DNA from 4 places in the Streptomyces sp. NPDC003077 genome. Region 1 is predicted to be linked to each of the others. Evidence: riboswitches for the same ligand, from Rfam matches in the RefSeq annotation. Region 1 holds a riboswitch; each other region holds the start of a gene.
What was found. A riboswitch is a leader RNA that binds a small molecule or an ion and turns the genes downstream of it on or off. The one in region 1 is predicted to bind cobalamin.
Positions count from the first base shown of each region.

Region 2: it holds a riboswitch for cobalamin, as region 1 does, so the genes downstream of both, metE (5-methyltetrahydropteroyltriglutamate--homocysteine S-methyltransferase) here and ABZX96_RS27690 (ABC transporter substrate-binding protein) in region 1, are expected to answer to the same signal.
Region 3: it holds a riboswitch for cobalamin, as region 1 does, so the genes downstream of both, ABZX96_RS20250 (prenyltransferase/squalene oxidase repeat-containing protein) here and ABZX96_RS27690 (ABC transporter substrate-binding protein) in region 1, are expected to answer to the same signal.
Region 4: it holds a riboswitch for cobalamin, as region 1 does, so the genes downstream of both, ABZX96_RS32945 (HoxN/HupN/NixA family nickel/cobalt transporter) here and ABZX96_RS27690 (ABC transporter substrate-binding protein) in region 1, are expected to answer to the same signal.

Region 1 covers NZ_JBEXNM010000051.1:39,055-43,079, reverse strand. The annotation lists gene ABZX96_RS27695 (LLM class flavin-dependent oxidoreductase) at 1-1,016, opposite strand, end outside; cobalamin riboswitch at 1,922-2,108, shown strand; gene ABZX96_RS27690 (ABC transporter substrate-binding protein) at 2,167-3,204, shown strand; gene ABZX96_RS27685 (iron chelate uptake ABC transporter family permease subunit) at 3,201-4,025, shown strand, end outside.
Region 2 covers NZ_JBEXNM010000027.1:41,691-45,715, forward strand. The annotation lists gene tsaD (tRNA (adenosine(37)-N6)-threonylcarbamoyltransferase complex transferase subunit TsaD) at 273-1,352, opposite strand; cobalamin riboswitch at 1,588-1,794, shown strand; gene metE (5-methyltetrahydropteroyltriglutamate--homocysteine S-methyltransferase) at 1,989-4,025, shown strand, end outside.
Region 3 covers NZ_JBEXNM010000029.1:22,513-26,537, reverse strand. The annotation lists gene ABZX96_RS20260 (TetR family transcriptional regulator) at 1-556, shown strand, start outside; gene ABZX96_RS20255 (ferredoxin) at 510-776, opposite strand; cobalamin riboswitch at 1,517-1,670, shown strand; gene ABZX96_RS20250 (prenyltransferase/squalene oxidase repeat-containing protein) at 1,852-3,135, shown strand; gene ABZX96_RS20245 (SCO2322 family protein) at 3,135-3,890, shown strand; gene ABZX96_RS20240 (CbiQ family ECF transporter T component) at 3,929-4,025, shown strand, end outside.
Region 4 covers NZ_JBEXNM010000078.1:9,962-13,986, reverse strand. The annotation lists gene ABZX96_RS32950 (LysE family transporter) at 8-727, shown strand; gene ABZX96_RS32945 (HoxN/HupN/NixA family nickel/cobalt transporter) at 932-2,053, opposite strand; cobalamin riboswitch at 2,108-2,366, opposite strand; gene ABZX96_RS32940 (hypothetical protein) at 2,521-2,931, shown strand; gene ABZX96_RS32935 (alpha/beta hydrolase) at 3,026-4,025, opposite strand, start outside.

The DNA of each region.
Region 1 (4,025 bases):
AGCAGGTCGTAGCCGCGCGCGGAGAGGATGTCCACGCCCAGGTCGTAGTAGTCCAGCAGCGCCTGCGCCACCGTCTCCGGCGTGCCCACCAGGGCGTTGGAGTTGCCCGCGCCGCCGGTGGCCGCGGCGGTCGGGGTCCACAGCGCCCGGTCGTAGCGCTCGCCCGCCTCCGCGATGGCGACCAGCCGCTGCGACCCGGCGTTCTCCGGCGCGTCCCGGTGCCTGCGGGCGAGCGGGGAGTCTCCCTGCGCCGTACGGGCCTTGATCGCGCCGACCGTGCGGTGGGCCTTCTCCCAGGCCAGTTCCTCGGTCGGGGCGATGATCGGCCGGAAGGCGACCTGGATGCGGGGCACGTCCGTCCGCCCGGCCGCGCGCGCCGCCTCCTTCACCGCGGCGATCTGTTCCGCGGTGCGCTCCAGGGGCTCGCCCCACAGGCAGTAGATGTCCGCCTCGGCGCCGCCCGCCGCGTAGGCGGCTGCCGACGAACCGCCGAACGAGACGCGCGGGCGCGGCTGCTGGACGGGGAAGACGTCGCTGACGAAGTCGTGGAAGCGGTAGTGCTCCCCCTCGTGGTCGAAGGGCTCGTGCGTCGTCCAGATCTTCTTGACGATGCGGATGTACTCGCGGGTCCGCGCGTAGCGCTCGTCCTTGGTCAGGGTGTCGCCCTCGCGCCGCTGCTCGTGGTCGTTGCCGCCGGTGATGAAGTGGACGGTGAGCCGCCCGTCGCTGATCTGGTCCAGCGTGGCGAACGTCTTGGCGGCGAAGGTCGGGTAGGAGACGTTCGGCCGGTGCGCCAGGAGGATCTGGAGCCGGTCCAGGTGGGAGGCGAGGTACGCGGCGGCCGGCGCCGGGTCGGGCGATCCGGCGCCGTACGCGAACAGGACCCGGTCCCAGCCGTGGTCCTCGTGGGCGCGGCCGAGCCGGAGGGTGTACTCCTTGTCGAACGCGGGGCCGGAGCGGGCCCGGGTTTCGGAGCCGTCGTTGGTGGCGGCGATGCCGAGGAATTCGACCGGCATGGGAGACCTTTCGCGCGAAGGGCGGGGGAGGAACCGCGTCGGGCCGGTGGCCGCGTACGCGGGGGACGACGACCGGGGCGTGCGGGGGCACGGCGGGGGCGAGGCTGCCGCGCGGGCGTCGCCGAGCGGGCCCGCCGGACGGTCGTCGGCGGGTGGGGCCTGCGATCGTCAGCGGGAACGCGTCAGTGAACGCCGGCGGACGTCGTCAGCGGACGTCAGCGCGGGGTGTCGCCAGGGGAGGGCAGCCGGTGCTCGGCGGTACGAAGACGCGCCGCCGCGAGGAAAACGGCCGTACGGTGCGCCGACGGAAAGAGATGCCGCTCGGGCGGCCTGCTGCCGGGGACGTCGTCAGACGCAACACGAGGCGGACCACACCCGACCGAAGTCGATGTGGCCGCGGATAACCAGCGGCAGCGGCTTCTGCATGACCTCAGTGGAACACCGCCGTTCGACGGAAGTCAACTGCTGTTCGAATGGCGGGTGGTGGGGTCCGGGGTGCCGGGTCGGTGACGGGTGTCGCGCGGGCCGCCCGAAGACGATCATGGGCGGCAACCGGCAACCGGCAACCGGCAACCGGCAACCGGCACCCGGCACCCGGCACCCGGCACCCGGTGTCCGTGGACGGTGCTTCGCGACCATCTGCGGACGGGCGTCGCGCGGGCCGCTCGAAGACGATCACGGATGGCACCCGGCACCCGGCACCCGGCACCCGTGGACGGTGCTCCGCGAGTATCCGTTATCCGTTCACGGCGCTCCGCGGAGATCGCACGCCCTCGTGATAGACGGCCACCCAAGGCAGCGGCCCGCGCACGGCCCGCCCCGCACGAGACCCGCCCCCGCACAAGATCACCATCCGCGCCCGGCAGCCCCGGCCAGCGCCCGGAGAGGGAGGTGAAAACCCCTCGTGATAGCTTTCCGGGGCCAGTCATACCCGCAGATCAGGGCCAGGGAATCCGGTGCGAATCCGGAGCTGACGCGCAGCGGTGAGGGTGACGGGCGGAGCACGGCCACTGGATCGACATCGGTATCTGGGAAGGCGCCCCGTCCGCGTGATCCCGAGTCCGAAGACCTGCTGGCACCTCCGTCCGCGGCCGGGCGGGGGATCGTGACCCAGGCTCCGCGTACGAGCCGTGAGACGCAGAGGGAACGTGTGTCCTCCATACCCCGCCGTGTTCGCCTGTCCGCCCTGCTCGGGATCGGCATCCTGCTGCTGACGGCCTGCGGCGGCGGCCCGGCGCCCGCGGCGAAGTCCGGCGGCGGCGACGGATACCCGCTCACCCTGACGAACTGCGGCCGGAAGGTCACGGTCGAGCGGCCCCCGCGCCGTGCCGTCTCCCTGGACCAGGGTTCGACGGAGATCCTGCTCTCCCTGGGGCTCGCCGACCGCATGGTGGGCACCGGCACCTGGACGGACCCGGTGCTCAAGGGCCTGGAGAAGGCCAACGCGAAGGTGCCGCGGCTCGCCGACCGCTACCCCTCCTTCGAGAAGGTGCTCGACAAGGAGCCCGACCTCGTCACCGCGTCGTTCCTCTACACCGTCGGCAAGGGCGGCGTGGCACCCCGCGAGCGGTTCGCGGAGCTGGGCGTCCCGGCGTACGTGTCGCCCGGCGACTGCGCGGACAAGGACAACAGCGGCGACGGCGACGGCGTCCGCACCAAGCCCCTCACCATGGACACCGTCTACGGGGAGGTGCGCGACCTCGCCAGGATCTTCGGGGTGGAGGAGCGCGGCGAGAAGCTCGTCGGCGACCTGAAGGCCCGGGTGCGCGCGGCGACGAAGGACATCGACGCCTCCAAGGCACGGGTGCTCTACTGGTTCGCCAACTCCGACGCTCCCTATATGGCGGGCTGCTGCGGTGCCCCCGGCGTCATCACGCGGGAGCTCGGCGCGAAGAACGTCTTCGACGACACCCGCGAGGAATGGCCGCAGATCAACTGGGAGACGGTCGCCGACCGCGACCCGGACGTCCTGGTCCTCGGTGACCTGACCCGCAAGTCGCAGAGCGCCGAGAGCGCCCGGAAGAAGATCGAGTTCCTGGAGTCCGACCCGGTGACCCGGAACATGACCGCCGTCAAGAAGAAGCGCTACGTCCTGCTCAGCGGCCAGGCGATGAACCCCACCATCCGCACCGTCGAAGGCGTCGAGAAGGTCGCGGCGGCGCTCCGCGACTACGGGCTCGCCCGATGACGGCGACGCGTACTCCGGAACGGACCGCGCCCCCTGCGCGCAGGGAGGCGCGAGTGCTGCGGCGCGGGCTGCTGTGGGCGCTCGGGGGCGCCGCGCTGGTGATGTCGGTCGCCATCGCCGTCACCATCGGCCCCGCCGACCTCTCGGTCGCCGACGTGGGGTCCGCGGTGTCCGCGCACCTCTTCGGCGGCGAGTCCGGCACCTCCGCGATCCGTGACGGCATCGTGTGGAACCTGCGGATGCCGCGGACCGTCCTGGCGGCCCTCTGCGGCGCCGGGCTCGCCCTGTGCGGCGCGGTGATGCAGTCCCTGCTGCGCAACCCGCTCGCCGACCCCTTCGTCCTCGGCGTCTCCTCCGGCGCCTCGACCGGCGCCGTGGCGGTCGTCGTCCTGGGGGTCGGCGGGGGAGCGGTGTCCGTCTCGGCGGGCGCGTTCCTCGGTGCCGTCTGCTCCTTCGGGCTGGTCCTGCTGCTCAGCCACACCCTGGGCGGCACCACGGACCGGGTGGTCCTCTCCGGTGTCGCCGCCATGCAGCTCTTCTCCGCGCTCACCTCGTTCGTCGTCCTGACGGCCGCGGACGCCGAGGAGACCCGCGGCGTGCTCTTCTGGCTCCTCGGCTCGCTCAGCGGGGCGGGCTGGCAGGACGTGTGGCCCGCGCTGGCCGTCCTCCTCCTGACGCTGCTGGTGTGCGGCGGGCACGCCCGCACGCTCGACGCCTTCGCCTTCGGGCAGGACGCGGCGGCGAGCCTGGGCGTGACGGTGGCCCGGACCCGGCTGGTGCTGCTGTGCGTGACGGCGCTCCTGACCGCGGTGCTGGTCAGC
Region 2 (4,025 bases), on a different contig from region 1:
GGCGCCCATCCCGGAGGCCCACCCGCCTCGCCGCGGAAGCTCGTCAGCGACACGGCCACCCGAGGCTGACGGCCTCCCCTCCCAAAACACGTCAGGCGCCCATCCCGGAGGCCCCAGCCCCGCCGCGGAAGCTCGTCAGCGACACACCCCCCGAGGCTGACGGCCTCCCCTCCCAAAACACGTCAGGCGCCCATCCCGGAGGCCCCAGCCCCGCCGCAGAAACTCGTCAGCAACCACCCACACCCCACCCCCGCCCCCCGCCCAGCCGCACGTCAGGCGGCGGCCGCCCGCCCCGCCCCCGCCACCACCGGATGCAGCGCCGCGTACTCCAGCGGCGTCGAAGGATCGATCGACACGTCCAGCGGCGCGGGCTCCGCACCGGCCCGCACCAGAAGGTCGCCAACAGCGGCGATCATCGCGCCGTTGTCCGTGCACAGCTTCAGTGGCGGCACCCGCAGGGTGATCCCGGCCGCCGCGCACCGTTCCTCGGCCAGCGCGCGCACCCGGGAGTTCGCGGCCACGCCGCCCACCACGACGAGGGTGCCGACGCCGTGCGCGGCGCAGGCGGCGACGGCCTTGCGGGTCAGCACGTCGGCGACGGCCTCCTGGAGCGAGGCGGCGCCGTCCGCCACCGGCAGGTCCGTGCCCGTGGCCCGGTGGCGCTCGGCCCAGCGGGCGGCGGCCGTCTTCAGGCCGGAGAAGGAGAACGCGTACGGGTCGTCGCGCGGCCCGGTCAGCGGCCGGGGGAACGCCACGGCGCGCGGGTCGCCGTCCCGGGCCGCGCGATCGACGGCCGGACCGCCCGGGTACGGCAGCCCGAAGACCCGCGCGACCTTGTCGAAGCACTCGCCGGCCGCGTCGTCCAGCGTGTCCCCGAGGTGCACGATCGGATCCCGGACGAGATCCCGTACGAGCAGCAGCGACGTGTGCCCGCCGGAGACGATCAGCACCACGCAGGGGTTGGGCAGCGGGCCGTGCTCCAGCGTGTCGGCCGCGACGTGCCCGGCCAGGTGGTGCACCCCGTACAGCGGCACGCCCAGCCCATAAGCCAGCGCCTTCGCGCCCGCGAGCCCCACCTGGAGCGCGCCCGAGAGGCCGGGGCCGGTCGTCACGGCCACCGCGTCGACGTCCGACATCCGTAGCCCGGCGTCGTCCAGCGCCTCCCGGACGACCGGGTTCAGCGCGTGCACGTGGGCGCGCGCCGCGATCTCCGGGACGACGCCGCCGAACCGCACGTGCTCGTCCATGCTCGACGCCACCGCGTGCCCCAGCAGCCGACCACCGCTGACCAGGCCGGCTCCCGTCTCGTCGCAGGACGACTCGATCCCCAGCACGATCCGCTGAGCTGCCATGAGGGCCTTCCTTGTGGTGCCGGTGATCTATTGCCCCGTAATTCTAATTGCAAGCTATGCGCAATAAGGGTGCGGGTGGCAAGGACCTCCCGCATCCCGCCTCACCCGGCGCCCGTGACTCACATCACACCCCAACCCCCGACCCGGCACGCGAACACCCGTGCCCCCGGACTCCCGCACCGCCTACGCTGGCCGACGTAGCTGGTTCGCCCTGCCCGCCAGGCAGGCGCGTCGCAAGAGGGAACCCGGTGCGAATCCGGGACTGCCCCGCAGCGGTGAGCGGGAACGACCGCCGTCATACGCACTGGACCCGGTGACGGGCCCGGGAAGCGACGGCCAGTAGGTGTCCTCCATGGGCCTCCATGAGCCTTTACGAGCCTCCATGGGCCTTTACGGGTCTTCATGGGTCTCCACGAGGACGCGCCCGCGAGTCCGAAGACCTGCCCGCTGCCCGCGTGCGACGGATCGCACGCGGAGCCCGGACGACCTTCGAGGGCGGGTCGGAGCGGCGTACCCAGCGGACGAGCGCACGCGGCCGGTGACGGCGGGCGGCGCGGCCCGTGCCGTGGTGCACCCTTCGCGCGTCCCCACCGGTCTCCGGGCCGCACGGCACGCACGCTCGCGAAGGAGAGTTCCGTGATCAGCAAGTCCGCGGCAGCACGGGCCACCGTGTACGGCTACCCCCGGCAGGGCCCGAACCGGGAGCTGAAGAAGGCCATCGAGGGCTACTGGAAGGGCCGCGTCGGCGCGGACGCCCTCCAGGACACCGCCGCCGCCCTCCGCCGGGACACCTGGCGGACGCTGGCCGAGGCCGGCGTCCACGACGTCCCGACCGGCGATTTCTCCCTCTACGACCACGTACTGGACACCACCGTCATGGTCGGGGCGATTCCCGACCGGCACCGGGCCGCCGTCGCGGCGAACAGGCTGGACGGCTACTTCGCGATGGCGCGCGGCACGGCGGACGCGGCGCCGCTGGAGATGACCAAGTGGTTCGACACCAACTACCACTACCTGGTCCCCGAACTCGGCCCGGACACCGTCTTCACCGCCGACCCCACCCGGCAGGCGGGGGAGCTGAGGGAGGCCCTGGCCCTCGGCCTTTCCGCCCGCCCCGTGCTCGTCGGCCCGGTCACCTACCTCCTGCTTGCCAAGCCCGCCCCCGGCGCCGACCCCGGTTTCCAGCCGCTGACCCTCCTGGACCGGTTGCTCCCGGTGTACGCCGAGGTCCTCGCCGACCTGCGCGCGGCGGGCGCCGAGTGGGTGCAACTGGACGAACCCGCCCTCGTCCAGGACCGCACCCCGGCCGAACTGAACGCCGCCGCCCGCGCCTACCGCGACCTCGGCACCCTCACCGACCGGCCCCAACTCCTCGTGGCGTCCTACTTCGACCGACTCGGCGAGGCGCTGCCGGTACTGGCCAAATCCCCGGTCGACGGGCTCGCGCTGGACTTCACCGGACCCGCCGCCGCGAACCTCGACGACCTGGCGGCGGCCGGCGGCCTGCCCGGAAAACGCCTGGTCGCGGGCGTCGTCGACGGCCGCAACGTCTGGATCAACGACCTGGCGGCCTCCCTGACCACCCTCGGCACACTCCTCGGCCTCGCCGACCGGGTGGACGTGGCGGCCTCCTGCTCGCTGCTGCACGTCCCGCTCGACGCCACGGCCGAACGGGACGTGGACCCGCAGATCGCCCGCTGGCTCGCCTTCGCCCGCCAGAAGACCACCGAGATCGTCACCCTGGCCCGCGGCCTGACCCACGGCACCGGCGCGATCACCGCCGAACTCGCCGCCAACCGCGCCGACCTGGGGTCCCGCGCCGGTTCGGCCATCACCCACGACCCGGCCGTCCGCGCCCGCGCGGCGTCGGTCACCGACGCCCACACCCACCGCTCCCACCCGTACCCCGAACGCGCCGCCGCCCAGCGCGCCCACCTGGGCCTGCCGCTCCTGCCGACCACCACCATCGGCTCGTTCCCGCAAACCACAGCACTGCGCACGGCCCGCGCCGATCTTCGCGCCGGACGGATCGGGGAGGCGGCGTACGAGGAACGCATCGAGGCCGAGATCCGCGAGGTGATCTCCTTCCAGGAGAAGACCGGCCTGGACGTCCTCGTCCACGGCGAGCCCGAACGCGACGACATGGTCCAGTACTTCGCCGAGCGACTGACGGGCTACCTCGCCACCCGGCACGGCTGGGTCCAGTCCTACGGCACCCGCTACGTCCGGCCGCCGATCCTGGCCGGCGACATCTCCCGCCCCGAGCCGATGACGGTCCGCTGGACGCGCTACGCCCAGTCGCTCACCCCGCGCCCGGTCAAGGGCATGCTGACCGGGCCGGTGACGATGCTCGCCTGGTCCTTCGTCCGCGACGACCAGCCGCTCGCCGAGACCGCCCGCCAGGTCGCCCTCGCCCTGCGCGACGAGGTCGCCGACCTGGAGGCGGCGGGCACCTCCGTCATCCAGGTGGACGAACCGGCCCTGCGCGAAACCCTGCCGCTCCGCGCGGCCCGCCACGCCGAGTACCTGGCCTGGGCCACCGCCGCCTTCCGCCTCACCACCGGCGGAGTCCGCCCGGACACCCAGATCCACACGCACATGTGCTACGCCGAGTTCGGCGACATCCTCCGGGCCATCGACGACCTGGACGCCGACGTCATCAGCCTGGAGGCG
Region 3 (4,025 bases), on a different contig from region 1:
CGCCCGGCTCGCCGGCCGCGGCGGCTTCGACGCCGTCCAGATGCGCGAGGTCGCCGAATCCTCCAACGTCGCCCTCGGCACCCTCTACCGCTACTTCCCCTCCAAGGTGCACCTGCTCGTCGCGACCATGCAGGACCAGCTCCAGCACCTGCACGAAACGCTGCGCAAGCGCCCGCCCACCGAGAAGGACCCCGGCGCCCGCGTCGCCCAGACCCTGATGCGCGCCTTCCGCGCCCTCCAGCGCGAACCGCAGCTCGCGGACGCGATGGTGCGCGCCCTCACCTTCGCCGACCGCTCGGTGAGCCCCGAAGTCGACACGGTGTCCCGGCTGACCACGGCGATCATCCTGGACGCGATGGCCCTCGACGCCCCGCCGACGCCCGAGCAGCTCTCCGCCGTCCGCGTCATCGAGCACACCTGGCACTCGGCGCTGATCACGTGGCTGTCGGGGCGGGCGTCCATCACTCAGGTGCAGATCGATATCGAGACGGCTTGCCGGCTGGTCGGCCTCACGACTCCGGCGGGAACACCGGCTCCCCCGTCTTCGCGCGCGTAAGAGAGATCGCCTCCACCGGGCAACTCTCGGCCGCCGCCAGCAGCGCCTCCCCCGCGTCCGCCTCGGGCTCCGTCGGACGCGACTGACGCGCCGCGTCCAGCCGGAAACGGTCGGGGGCGGTGGCGACGCACATCCCGGACCCGACGCAGACGCCGCGATCCACCTCCACGCGCCAGCGGTCGTCCGGCGCGGTGTGCTGGTGATCGGTCGTGCCTGTCATGTCCTCACGTCCTTGTGCCCATGCGTTCTTACGCCCTCATCGGACGGAACGGCTGCTCGCGTTCCACGACATCAGCTATTGGCGCCTTGCCGCCACCTTGGGGTTCGGCCGGGTGCCTGGGTGATGGAGCGTCAGCTTATGTGCGCTTGAAGGTGATTGAACGGCGGGGGCTACGGGCCGTGCGGCTACGGATCCTGCGGCTGCGGCCCGGGGGCTACGGGTCCTGCGGCTGCGGGCCGAGTCCCCAGCCCGTCCGGCGCTTGAGGACACCCCGCAGCTTCCAGCACCGACGCGACGGGCAAGGGGCGGGCGATCTCTGAACCCGGCGAACGCCGGAGGCGTTGTCCTCAAACGCCGGACGGGCTTGATTTCCAGCCTCCCCCCATCGGCAAGCCACGTAGGCACAGAGCGAATCCCAAGCAACGTCGGCGCCGTCACCAGCACGACCACGTGAGGGCGGGCGGCAAGCTCGCGGAACAGAGCCCGCTCTTTCACCCGTCCGGCTACGAGGGGTGGCCCCGGCACTATCAAACCCGTCACGGCTGCGCGGGAGCGGACCCGGCACCATCAAGCCCGTCCGGCGATTGAGGACAACGCCCCCGGCGTTCACCGGGTCCCAGAACACTCCCGCCACCCGCCCTCGCCGGGGCGTCCACAAACCCCGGACAGGCCGGAAACGGCGGGCCCGCCTCCGGCCCGGCCCCGCCCGGGGAGGGGGCGCCGGGGAGCGGTCCGGTTAGGGTGTTGTGGACAACTTCATCCGTGTCCGATCGGGGGAAGCCGGTGCGAATCCGGCGCTGACCCGCAACCGTGAGCGCGGCCGTTCACCAACGATCTTGTCGTTGCCGTCCGGCCGGGCGAGCCGGAGCACCCGATGGGACACGGGTCCAGGCTCCCGCCACCGGGTGCCGCGAAAGCGGCCGGTCGGCGGCGGCACCGTCGAGGTATGCGGGGCCGAGCCCGGTGCCGCCGTGACCGACCCCGTGGGTCGGGACGCGGGCGGGCGACCGAGCGCGGAGGCGCGTACCGCCCGCTGTGAACTGACACCCGAGAGGCACCCGACCCGATGGCCCCCATGGCCCCCTCCCTCGCCGCCCTGGCGCGCCGCGGCGCCGCCGCGCTGGCCACCGCCGCCGTGCTGTGCGCGGTCGGCGCGCCGGCCGCGTCCGCCGACTCGCCCGCGCCCGCCACCGCGTCACCGAAGCTGCCCGACGGCCTGTACGGCGACAAGGACCCGCAGTACGACGGGGTGTGGCGGCAGTCCCTGACGCTGCTGGCGCAGGACGCGGTCGGGGAGCGCCCCGCGCGGTCGGCCGTCGACTGGCTGACCGGGCAGCAGTGCGCCGACGGCTCGTTCACCGCGTTCCGCCCCGAGCCCGTCAGGGCGTGCGACGGCAAGACGCTGCGGGACACCAACCAGACGGCCGTCGCCGTGCAGGCGCTGGCCGCGATCGGCGGGCACGACGACGCCGTGAAGAAGGCCGTGACCTGGCTGAAGTCGGTGCAGCAGGACGACGGCGGGTGGAGCTCGATGGCCGGCGCCCCCAGCGACACCAACTCCACGTCCGTGGTGATCGGCGCGCTCGCCGCCGCGGGCGAGAAGCCGGAGGCGGTCACGTCGAAGAAGGGCGGCAAGAACCCGTACGACGCGCTGGCCGGCCTCCAGCTCGGGTGTGACGCGAAGGACGGGGAGCGCGGCGCGTTCGCCTTCCAGCCCGGCAAGGACGGCAAGCTCGCCCCGAACGACGACGCCACCGCCGCCGCGGCGCTCGGCGCCCTCGGCAAGGGCTACCTCCTCACGCCGACCGGCAAGGACGCGGACGCCCCGGTCACCCCCCTGACCTGCCCGGCCCCCGGCGGCAAGCCGGACGGGAAGCAGGCGGCACAGGGCGCCGCGGACCACCTCGTCCGCGTCATGAAGGAGCACGGCCACCACCTGATGTCCGCGATGCCGGGCGCCGAGGGCCAGCCCGACACCGGCAACACCGCCGACGCGGTGCTCGCGCTCGCTGCCGGCGGCCACCGCACCGCCCTTCAGGAGCCGCTGAAGTGGCTCCAGGACAACGGCGCGGCCTGGGCCCAGCAGACCGGCCCGGCCGGGTACGCCCAGCTCGTCCTGACCGCGCACGCCGCCGGGACGGACCCGCGCGCGTTCGGCGGCACCGACCTCGTGGCCAAGCTGAACGCCACCGGGCCGAAGCCCGCCGCCGCGACCGACTCCCCGGAGAAGGCGCGGGACGAGGACGGCACGGACGACGACAGCGGCACGGTCACGTGGTGGATCGTCGGCGTCTTCTTTGTCGCGAGCGTGGGCGCGGGCTTCCTGCTGAGCGGTCGCCGGAAGAAGAACCAGCTCTGATGGCAGGAAAAAGCACCAGCCGTGACGCACGGGAAGACGACGAACCCGTGCTGACGGCACCTCCCCGGCGCGCCCGCCGCCTCGGCAGCCTCGCGCTGGCCGGCGCCCTGGCCGTTCCGGCCCTGGGCCTGGCCGCCGCCGGGCCCGCCCAGGCGGCGGAGTACCGCTACTGGTCCTTCTGGGACGCGAAGGACGGCGCCTGGTCGTACGCGACCGAGGGCCCGGCCACCGCGCGCCCGGCCGACGGTGACGTGGCCGGGTTCCGCTTCACCGTGGGCGCCGACGCGACGGCCACCGGCAAGCCCCGGGCCGCGGCCGACTTCGGCGCGATCTGCGCCGGGACGCCCGCCCAGGAGGGCCGCAAGCGGGTCGCGCTCGTCCTCGACTTCGGTACGGCCGTCGACGCGCCCAAGGGCGAGACGCCGCCTCCGGCCCGTAAGGAATGCGCGCGGGTGGCGCCGGACGCCTCGGCCGCCGACGCGCTGGCCACGGTCGCCAAACCGCTGCGGTACAACTCCGCCGCGCTGCTGTGCGCCATCGCCGGCTACCCCCGGACGGGCTGCGCGGACAAGGCGGAGGCTTCTGGGAACGGGGCCGGGAACGGATCGGCCGCCCCGTCCACGTCCGCGTCCCCGTCCGGCGATACATCGGACGCGGACGGTGGCGGACCCTCCGCCGGTCTGATCGGCGGCATCGCCGCCGTCGTGGTCCTGGGAGCGGCGGCCCTGTGGCAGGCGCGCCGCCGCCGCGGATGACCGGCACGGTACGGCGGGGCGCCCGCCCGTCACGCGACATGGCACGGCGCGGCGCCCGCCCGTCGCGCGGCACGGCACGGCGGGGCGCCCGCCCGTCGCGCGGCGCGCCGCAGGCGACCCGCGCCAACGCGGTGC
Region 4 (4,025 bases), on a different contig from region 1:
TGAGGGCATGGGGGATGCCTTGCTGTCCGGCCTGTTGGCCGGGTACGGGATCGCGATGCCGGTGGGCGCCGTCTCCGTGTTGATCGTGGGACTGGCGGCCCGTACGTCGTTGCTGCGGGGACTGGCCGCGGGCCTCGGCACCGCCACGGCTGACGGCCTGTACGCGCTGGTCGCGGTGGTGGGCGGGGTGGCCTTGGGGCAGTACGTGGAGCCGGTGGCCGGGCCGCTGCAATGGGCGGCGGCGGGGGTACTGCTGACGGTCGCGACCGTGGGCGTCGTCACGGCCGTACGGGAACGGGGACGGGGACAGGAACGGGGACGAGGACAGGAACGGGAACGGGGACACGCACGGGAACGGGGACACGCACGGGAACGGGGACACGCACGGGAACGTGGCCCGGCGAGGGAGAGGGGCGGCGGGCCGGATCGTGGGTGGGGCCGTACCTACGCCGGGTTCGTCGGGCTGACGCTGCTCAATCCGGTGACCGTCGCCTACTTCGCCGCCATGGTGGTGGGGCAGCGGAACGCGTCGTGGGACGCGGGTGCGGGAGCGGCGTTCGTGCTGGCGGCGGCCGTCGCGTCGGCCAGTTGGCAGGGTGTGCTGGCGCTGGGCGGGGCGGCGGTGGGGCGGGTGCTGACGGGGGAGCGGGGGCGCCTGATCACCGCACTCGTCGGCAATGCGGTGATCGCGGTGTTGGCGGTGCGGCTCGCGTGGACGGCGCGTTGAGGACGGGGGCGGGGCGGGCTCGGGGGAAGGTCGGGGCGGTGCCCGTGCGGCGCCCGTTCGCCCGTCGTCCGGCCTTCGTCCGTCCTTCATGGCTTTCGGCCGGTCTCCGTCGCCCGACCGGCCTCCGTGGCGCCCGTCCGGTGTTGCCGTCTCCTGTCCGTGCCCCGCCCCTCGTAATTCGTAATCCCCGGCTCCGTGGGGTCGTCAGCTCTCCGGGGCCGCCGTGCGGGCCGCCCACCGCCGTTCGACGCCGGCCAGGCGCCAGTACGCGAGGGCCGCCGCCCACACCACCACGAACAGGCCGACGATGATGAAGCCGACGTTGTCCAGGTCCAGGCCGGAGATCCAGCCGGTGACCGCGTCCGTGAGGGCGAGCTTGTCGTGCAGCACCGTGACCAGCTCGATGGTGCCGATGAAGAAGGCCACCGCGATCGACAGGCCGGTGATGGTGAGGTTGTAGTAGACCTTGCGGACCGGGTTGGAGAACGCCCATTGGTACGCGAAGTTCATGAAGGTGCCGTCGAGGGTGTCGAAGAGGCTCATGCCGGCCGCGAACAGCAGGGGCAGGCACAGGACCGCGTACCAGGGCAGCCCGGCCGCGGCGCCGCTGCCCGCCATGACCATCAGCGTCACCTCGGTCGCGGTGTCGAAGCCGAGGCCGAAGAGGAAGCCCAGCGGGAACATCTGGCCGGGGCGGTTGATGGAGCGGGTGAAGCGGCCGAGGAAGCGGTTCATGAAGCCGCGGGAGTTGAGGTGCTGTTCCAGTTCCGTCTCGTCGTAGCGGCCCTCGCGCATCGCGCGGAAGACCCGCCGGATGCCGGCGAGCGCGATCAGGTTGAGGGCGGCGATCAGGTAGAGGAAGGTGCCGGAGACGGTCGTGCCGATGGTGCCGAGCACCTGGTGCGCGCGGGACTCGTCGTCCAGGAGCGTCCCGGCGAGCTGAGCGCCGCCCGCCACCAGGGCGGCCATGGCGACAACGACGCTGGAGTGCCCGAGGGCGAACCAGAATCCGACGGAGACCGGACGCTTGCCGTCCGCCATGAGTTTGCGGGTGGTGTTGTCGATGGCGGCGATGTGGTCGGCGTCGAAGGCGTGCCGCATGCCGAGCGTGTACGCGGTGATGCCGAGTCCCACGCCGAAGACCTGCTTGCCGACGGTGTAGTGGTTCGGCACCACCAGGAGCAGCAGGACGCCGAAGGCGACGACGTGCAGCCCGGCGATCACGGCCATGAGGCCGATGGTGCGTACGGTGTCCTGCCGCCGCCAGCGGAAGCCGGGGGGTGCCGGAGTCTGCGGAAGGCCGCCAGAAGGAGAAGAAGGGGACATGGGGGGACGGGTGGACCCGGGCATCCGGTGATCACGCTCCAGCACCTCGTGGATGATTTCGTGAGATGCCGTGGCCGGTCTCCTGGCTCACGGGTACGCGCGCCCGGCCCGGCCTTCCCGGCCGCGGCTGCGGTCAGTGGCCCCGTACGCGCCGGTGGCACGTGCGGAAAGGGTCGGGAACTACCCGATCACAGTGGCGAGGGCCGCGCCGGTCTGGGACCCCGAGGGGTCCGTCACCGGTCTTCCCGATCACCACGGCCCGGTTACCTTAGCCCGCGAAGTTATGGGGCGGACCAAGGATTCACCAAGGATCGTCCCTGGTGGCAAGGGGGAGGTTGTGGTGCCAGGGCGGGGCCGGGCGGCATCCGTTCGGCCGGAACCGTGCGCGGTGTCGTCAGGGACGGGCTCGCGGAGTAGCTTCCGCAGTGGGCCAGGGGCGGAAGCGGGCCCGGCCCTCGGGAGAGATCATGAACCTCCACAACCCCCTTCTCCTCGATCTCGCCGTCAAGGCCCGGCTGAGTCCCGCCGCCCTTGACGACTCCGTCACCGCGCTCAGGGAATGCGAGGCGGCGGTCACGGTCTGCGCGGCGGCGATGCTCTCCGAAGGAGAGCCGGAGCGGATGCGGGAGGCCGTTTCCCGCGACATGGACTGCTCCGACGTCGTCACCGCCACCTGCCGGGTGCTGGACCGGGCGGGTGGCGGCGACGCCGCGTTGCTCGCGTCCTTGCTGGACGCCTGCGCGATGGCCTGCGAACGGAGCCACGAACTGTGCGCGCAGCACGCCGGGCACCTCCCCCACTGCCGGGTGTGCGCCGACGCCACCCGCAAGGCCGCCGGCGCCTGCCGGCAACTGCGGGCGGGTCTGACGTCGGCGTGAACGGGTGAGCGGGTGAGTGGGTGAGCGGTTGGGCGGGCCGGATGGGTGCCGGATGACGTCCTTGCGGTCCGCCAGAGCGGCACCGGCAGACCTGTCAGTGCGGCACCGATGAAAGGAACCCGTGCAGCGCCTCGTCGAAGCAGGCGGTGTTCTCCAGGTTGACCATGTGGCCGGCGCCGGGGACGCGGACGCGGTGGGCGCCGGGGACGGAGACGGCGATGGCGTGCGCGTTGGCGGAGATGTCGGTGCTGTCCAGGTCGCCGTCCAGGACCAGGGTCGGCACCCGGATCTCCGACAGCCGGGCGGCGGCGCCGACCTCGATCGGCAGCCCGGCCCCCATCCCGTCCGCGTGCGCCATGACGTTGGCTTCGGCGGAGGCGCGCATCCGTTCCCGCAGTTCCGGGTCCACCATCGACGGCTGACGGTGCGGACCGTCCACCCACATGCGCAGGAAGTGCTCCACGAACCGGGCCGCGCCGTCCTCCTCCCCGATGGCGGCCACCTGTTCCTTGATGTGCTCCAGGATGAACGGGTCGGTGAAGGTGCGACCGCTCACGCCCGGCGCGGCGAGCGCCAGGGCCGTGACGCGCGCGGGGTGGGCCAGCACCATGTCCAGCGCGACGCGCGCCCCGTGCGAGAGGCCGACGAGCGTGGCGCGCGGGATGCCGAGGTGATCGAGCAGGGTCCGTAGGTCCTCGTGGTTGGCGTAGTCGCCGTCGACGCTGGAGGACAGGCCGTGACCGCGCGCGTCGTAGCGGACCACCCGCAGGCCCGAGCGGACGAGCCAGCCGAACTGCTCGTCCCACATGCGCTGGTCCAGCATGCCGCCGTGCAGCAGCACCACGGCGGGGCCGGTGCCGGCCGACTCGTAGAACAGCTCGCCGTTCTCGACGGGGACGAGTCCGCTGTCGATGTCGTCGGGGGCGAGGCCGTGCGCGGGGGCGGGGACGCTCATCATGTCGATCCCGGCACCGTTGTCTATCGGCTCGGCGCCGTCGTCGGCTTCGGTGCCGGTCCGGGGGGCGGGGATCGGCGCGGTGCCGGGGTACGCGTCCGCGTCGGTGCTCGGGTACGCGTCGGTGCCGGGGTACGCG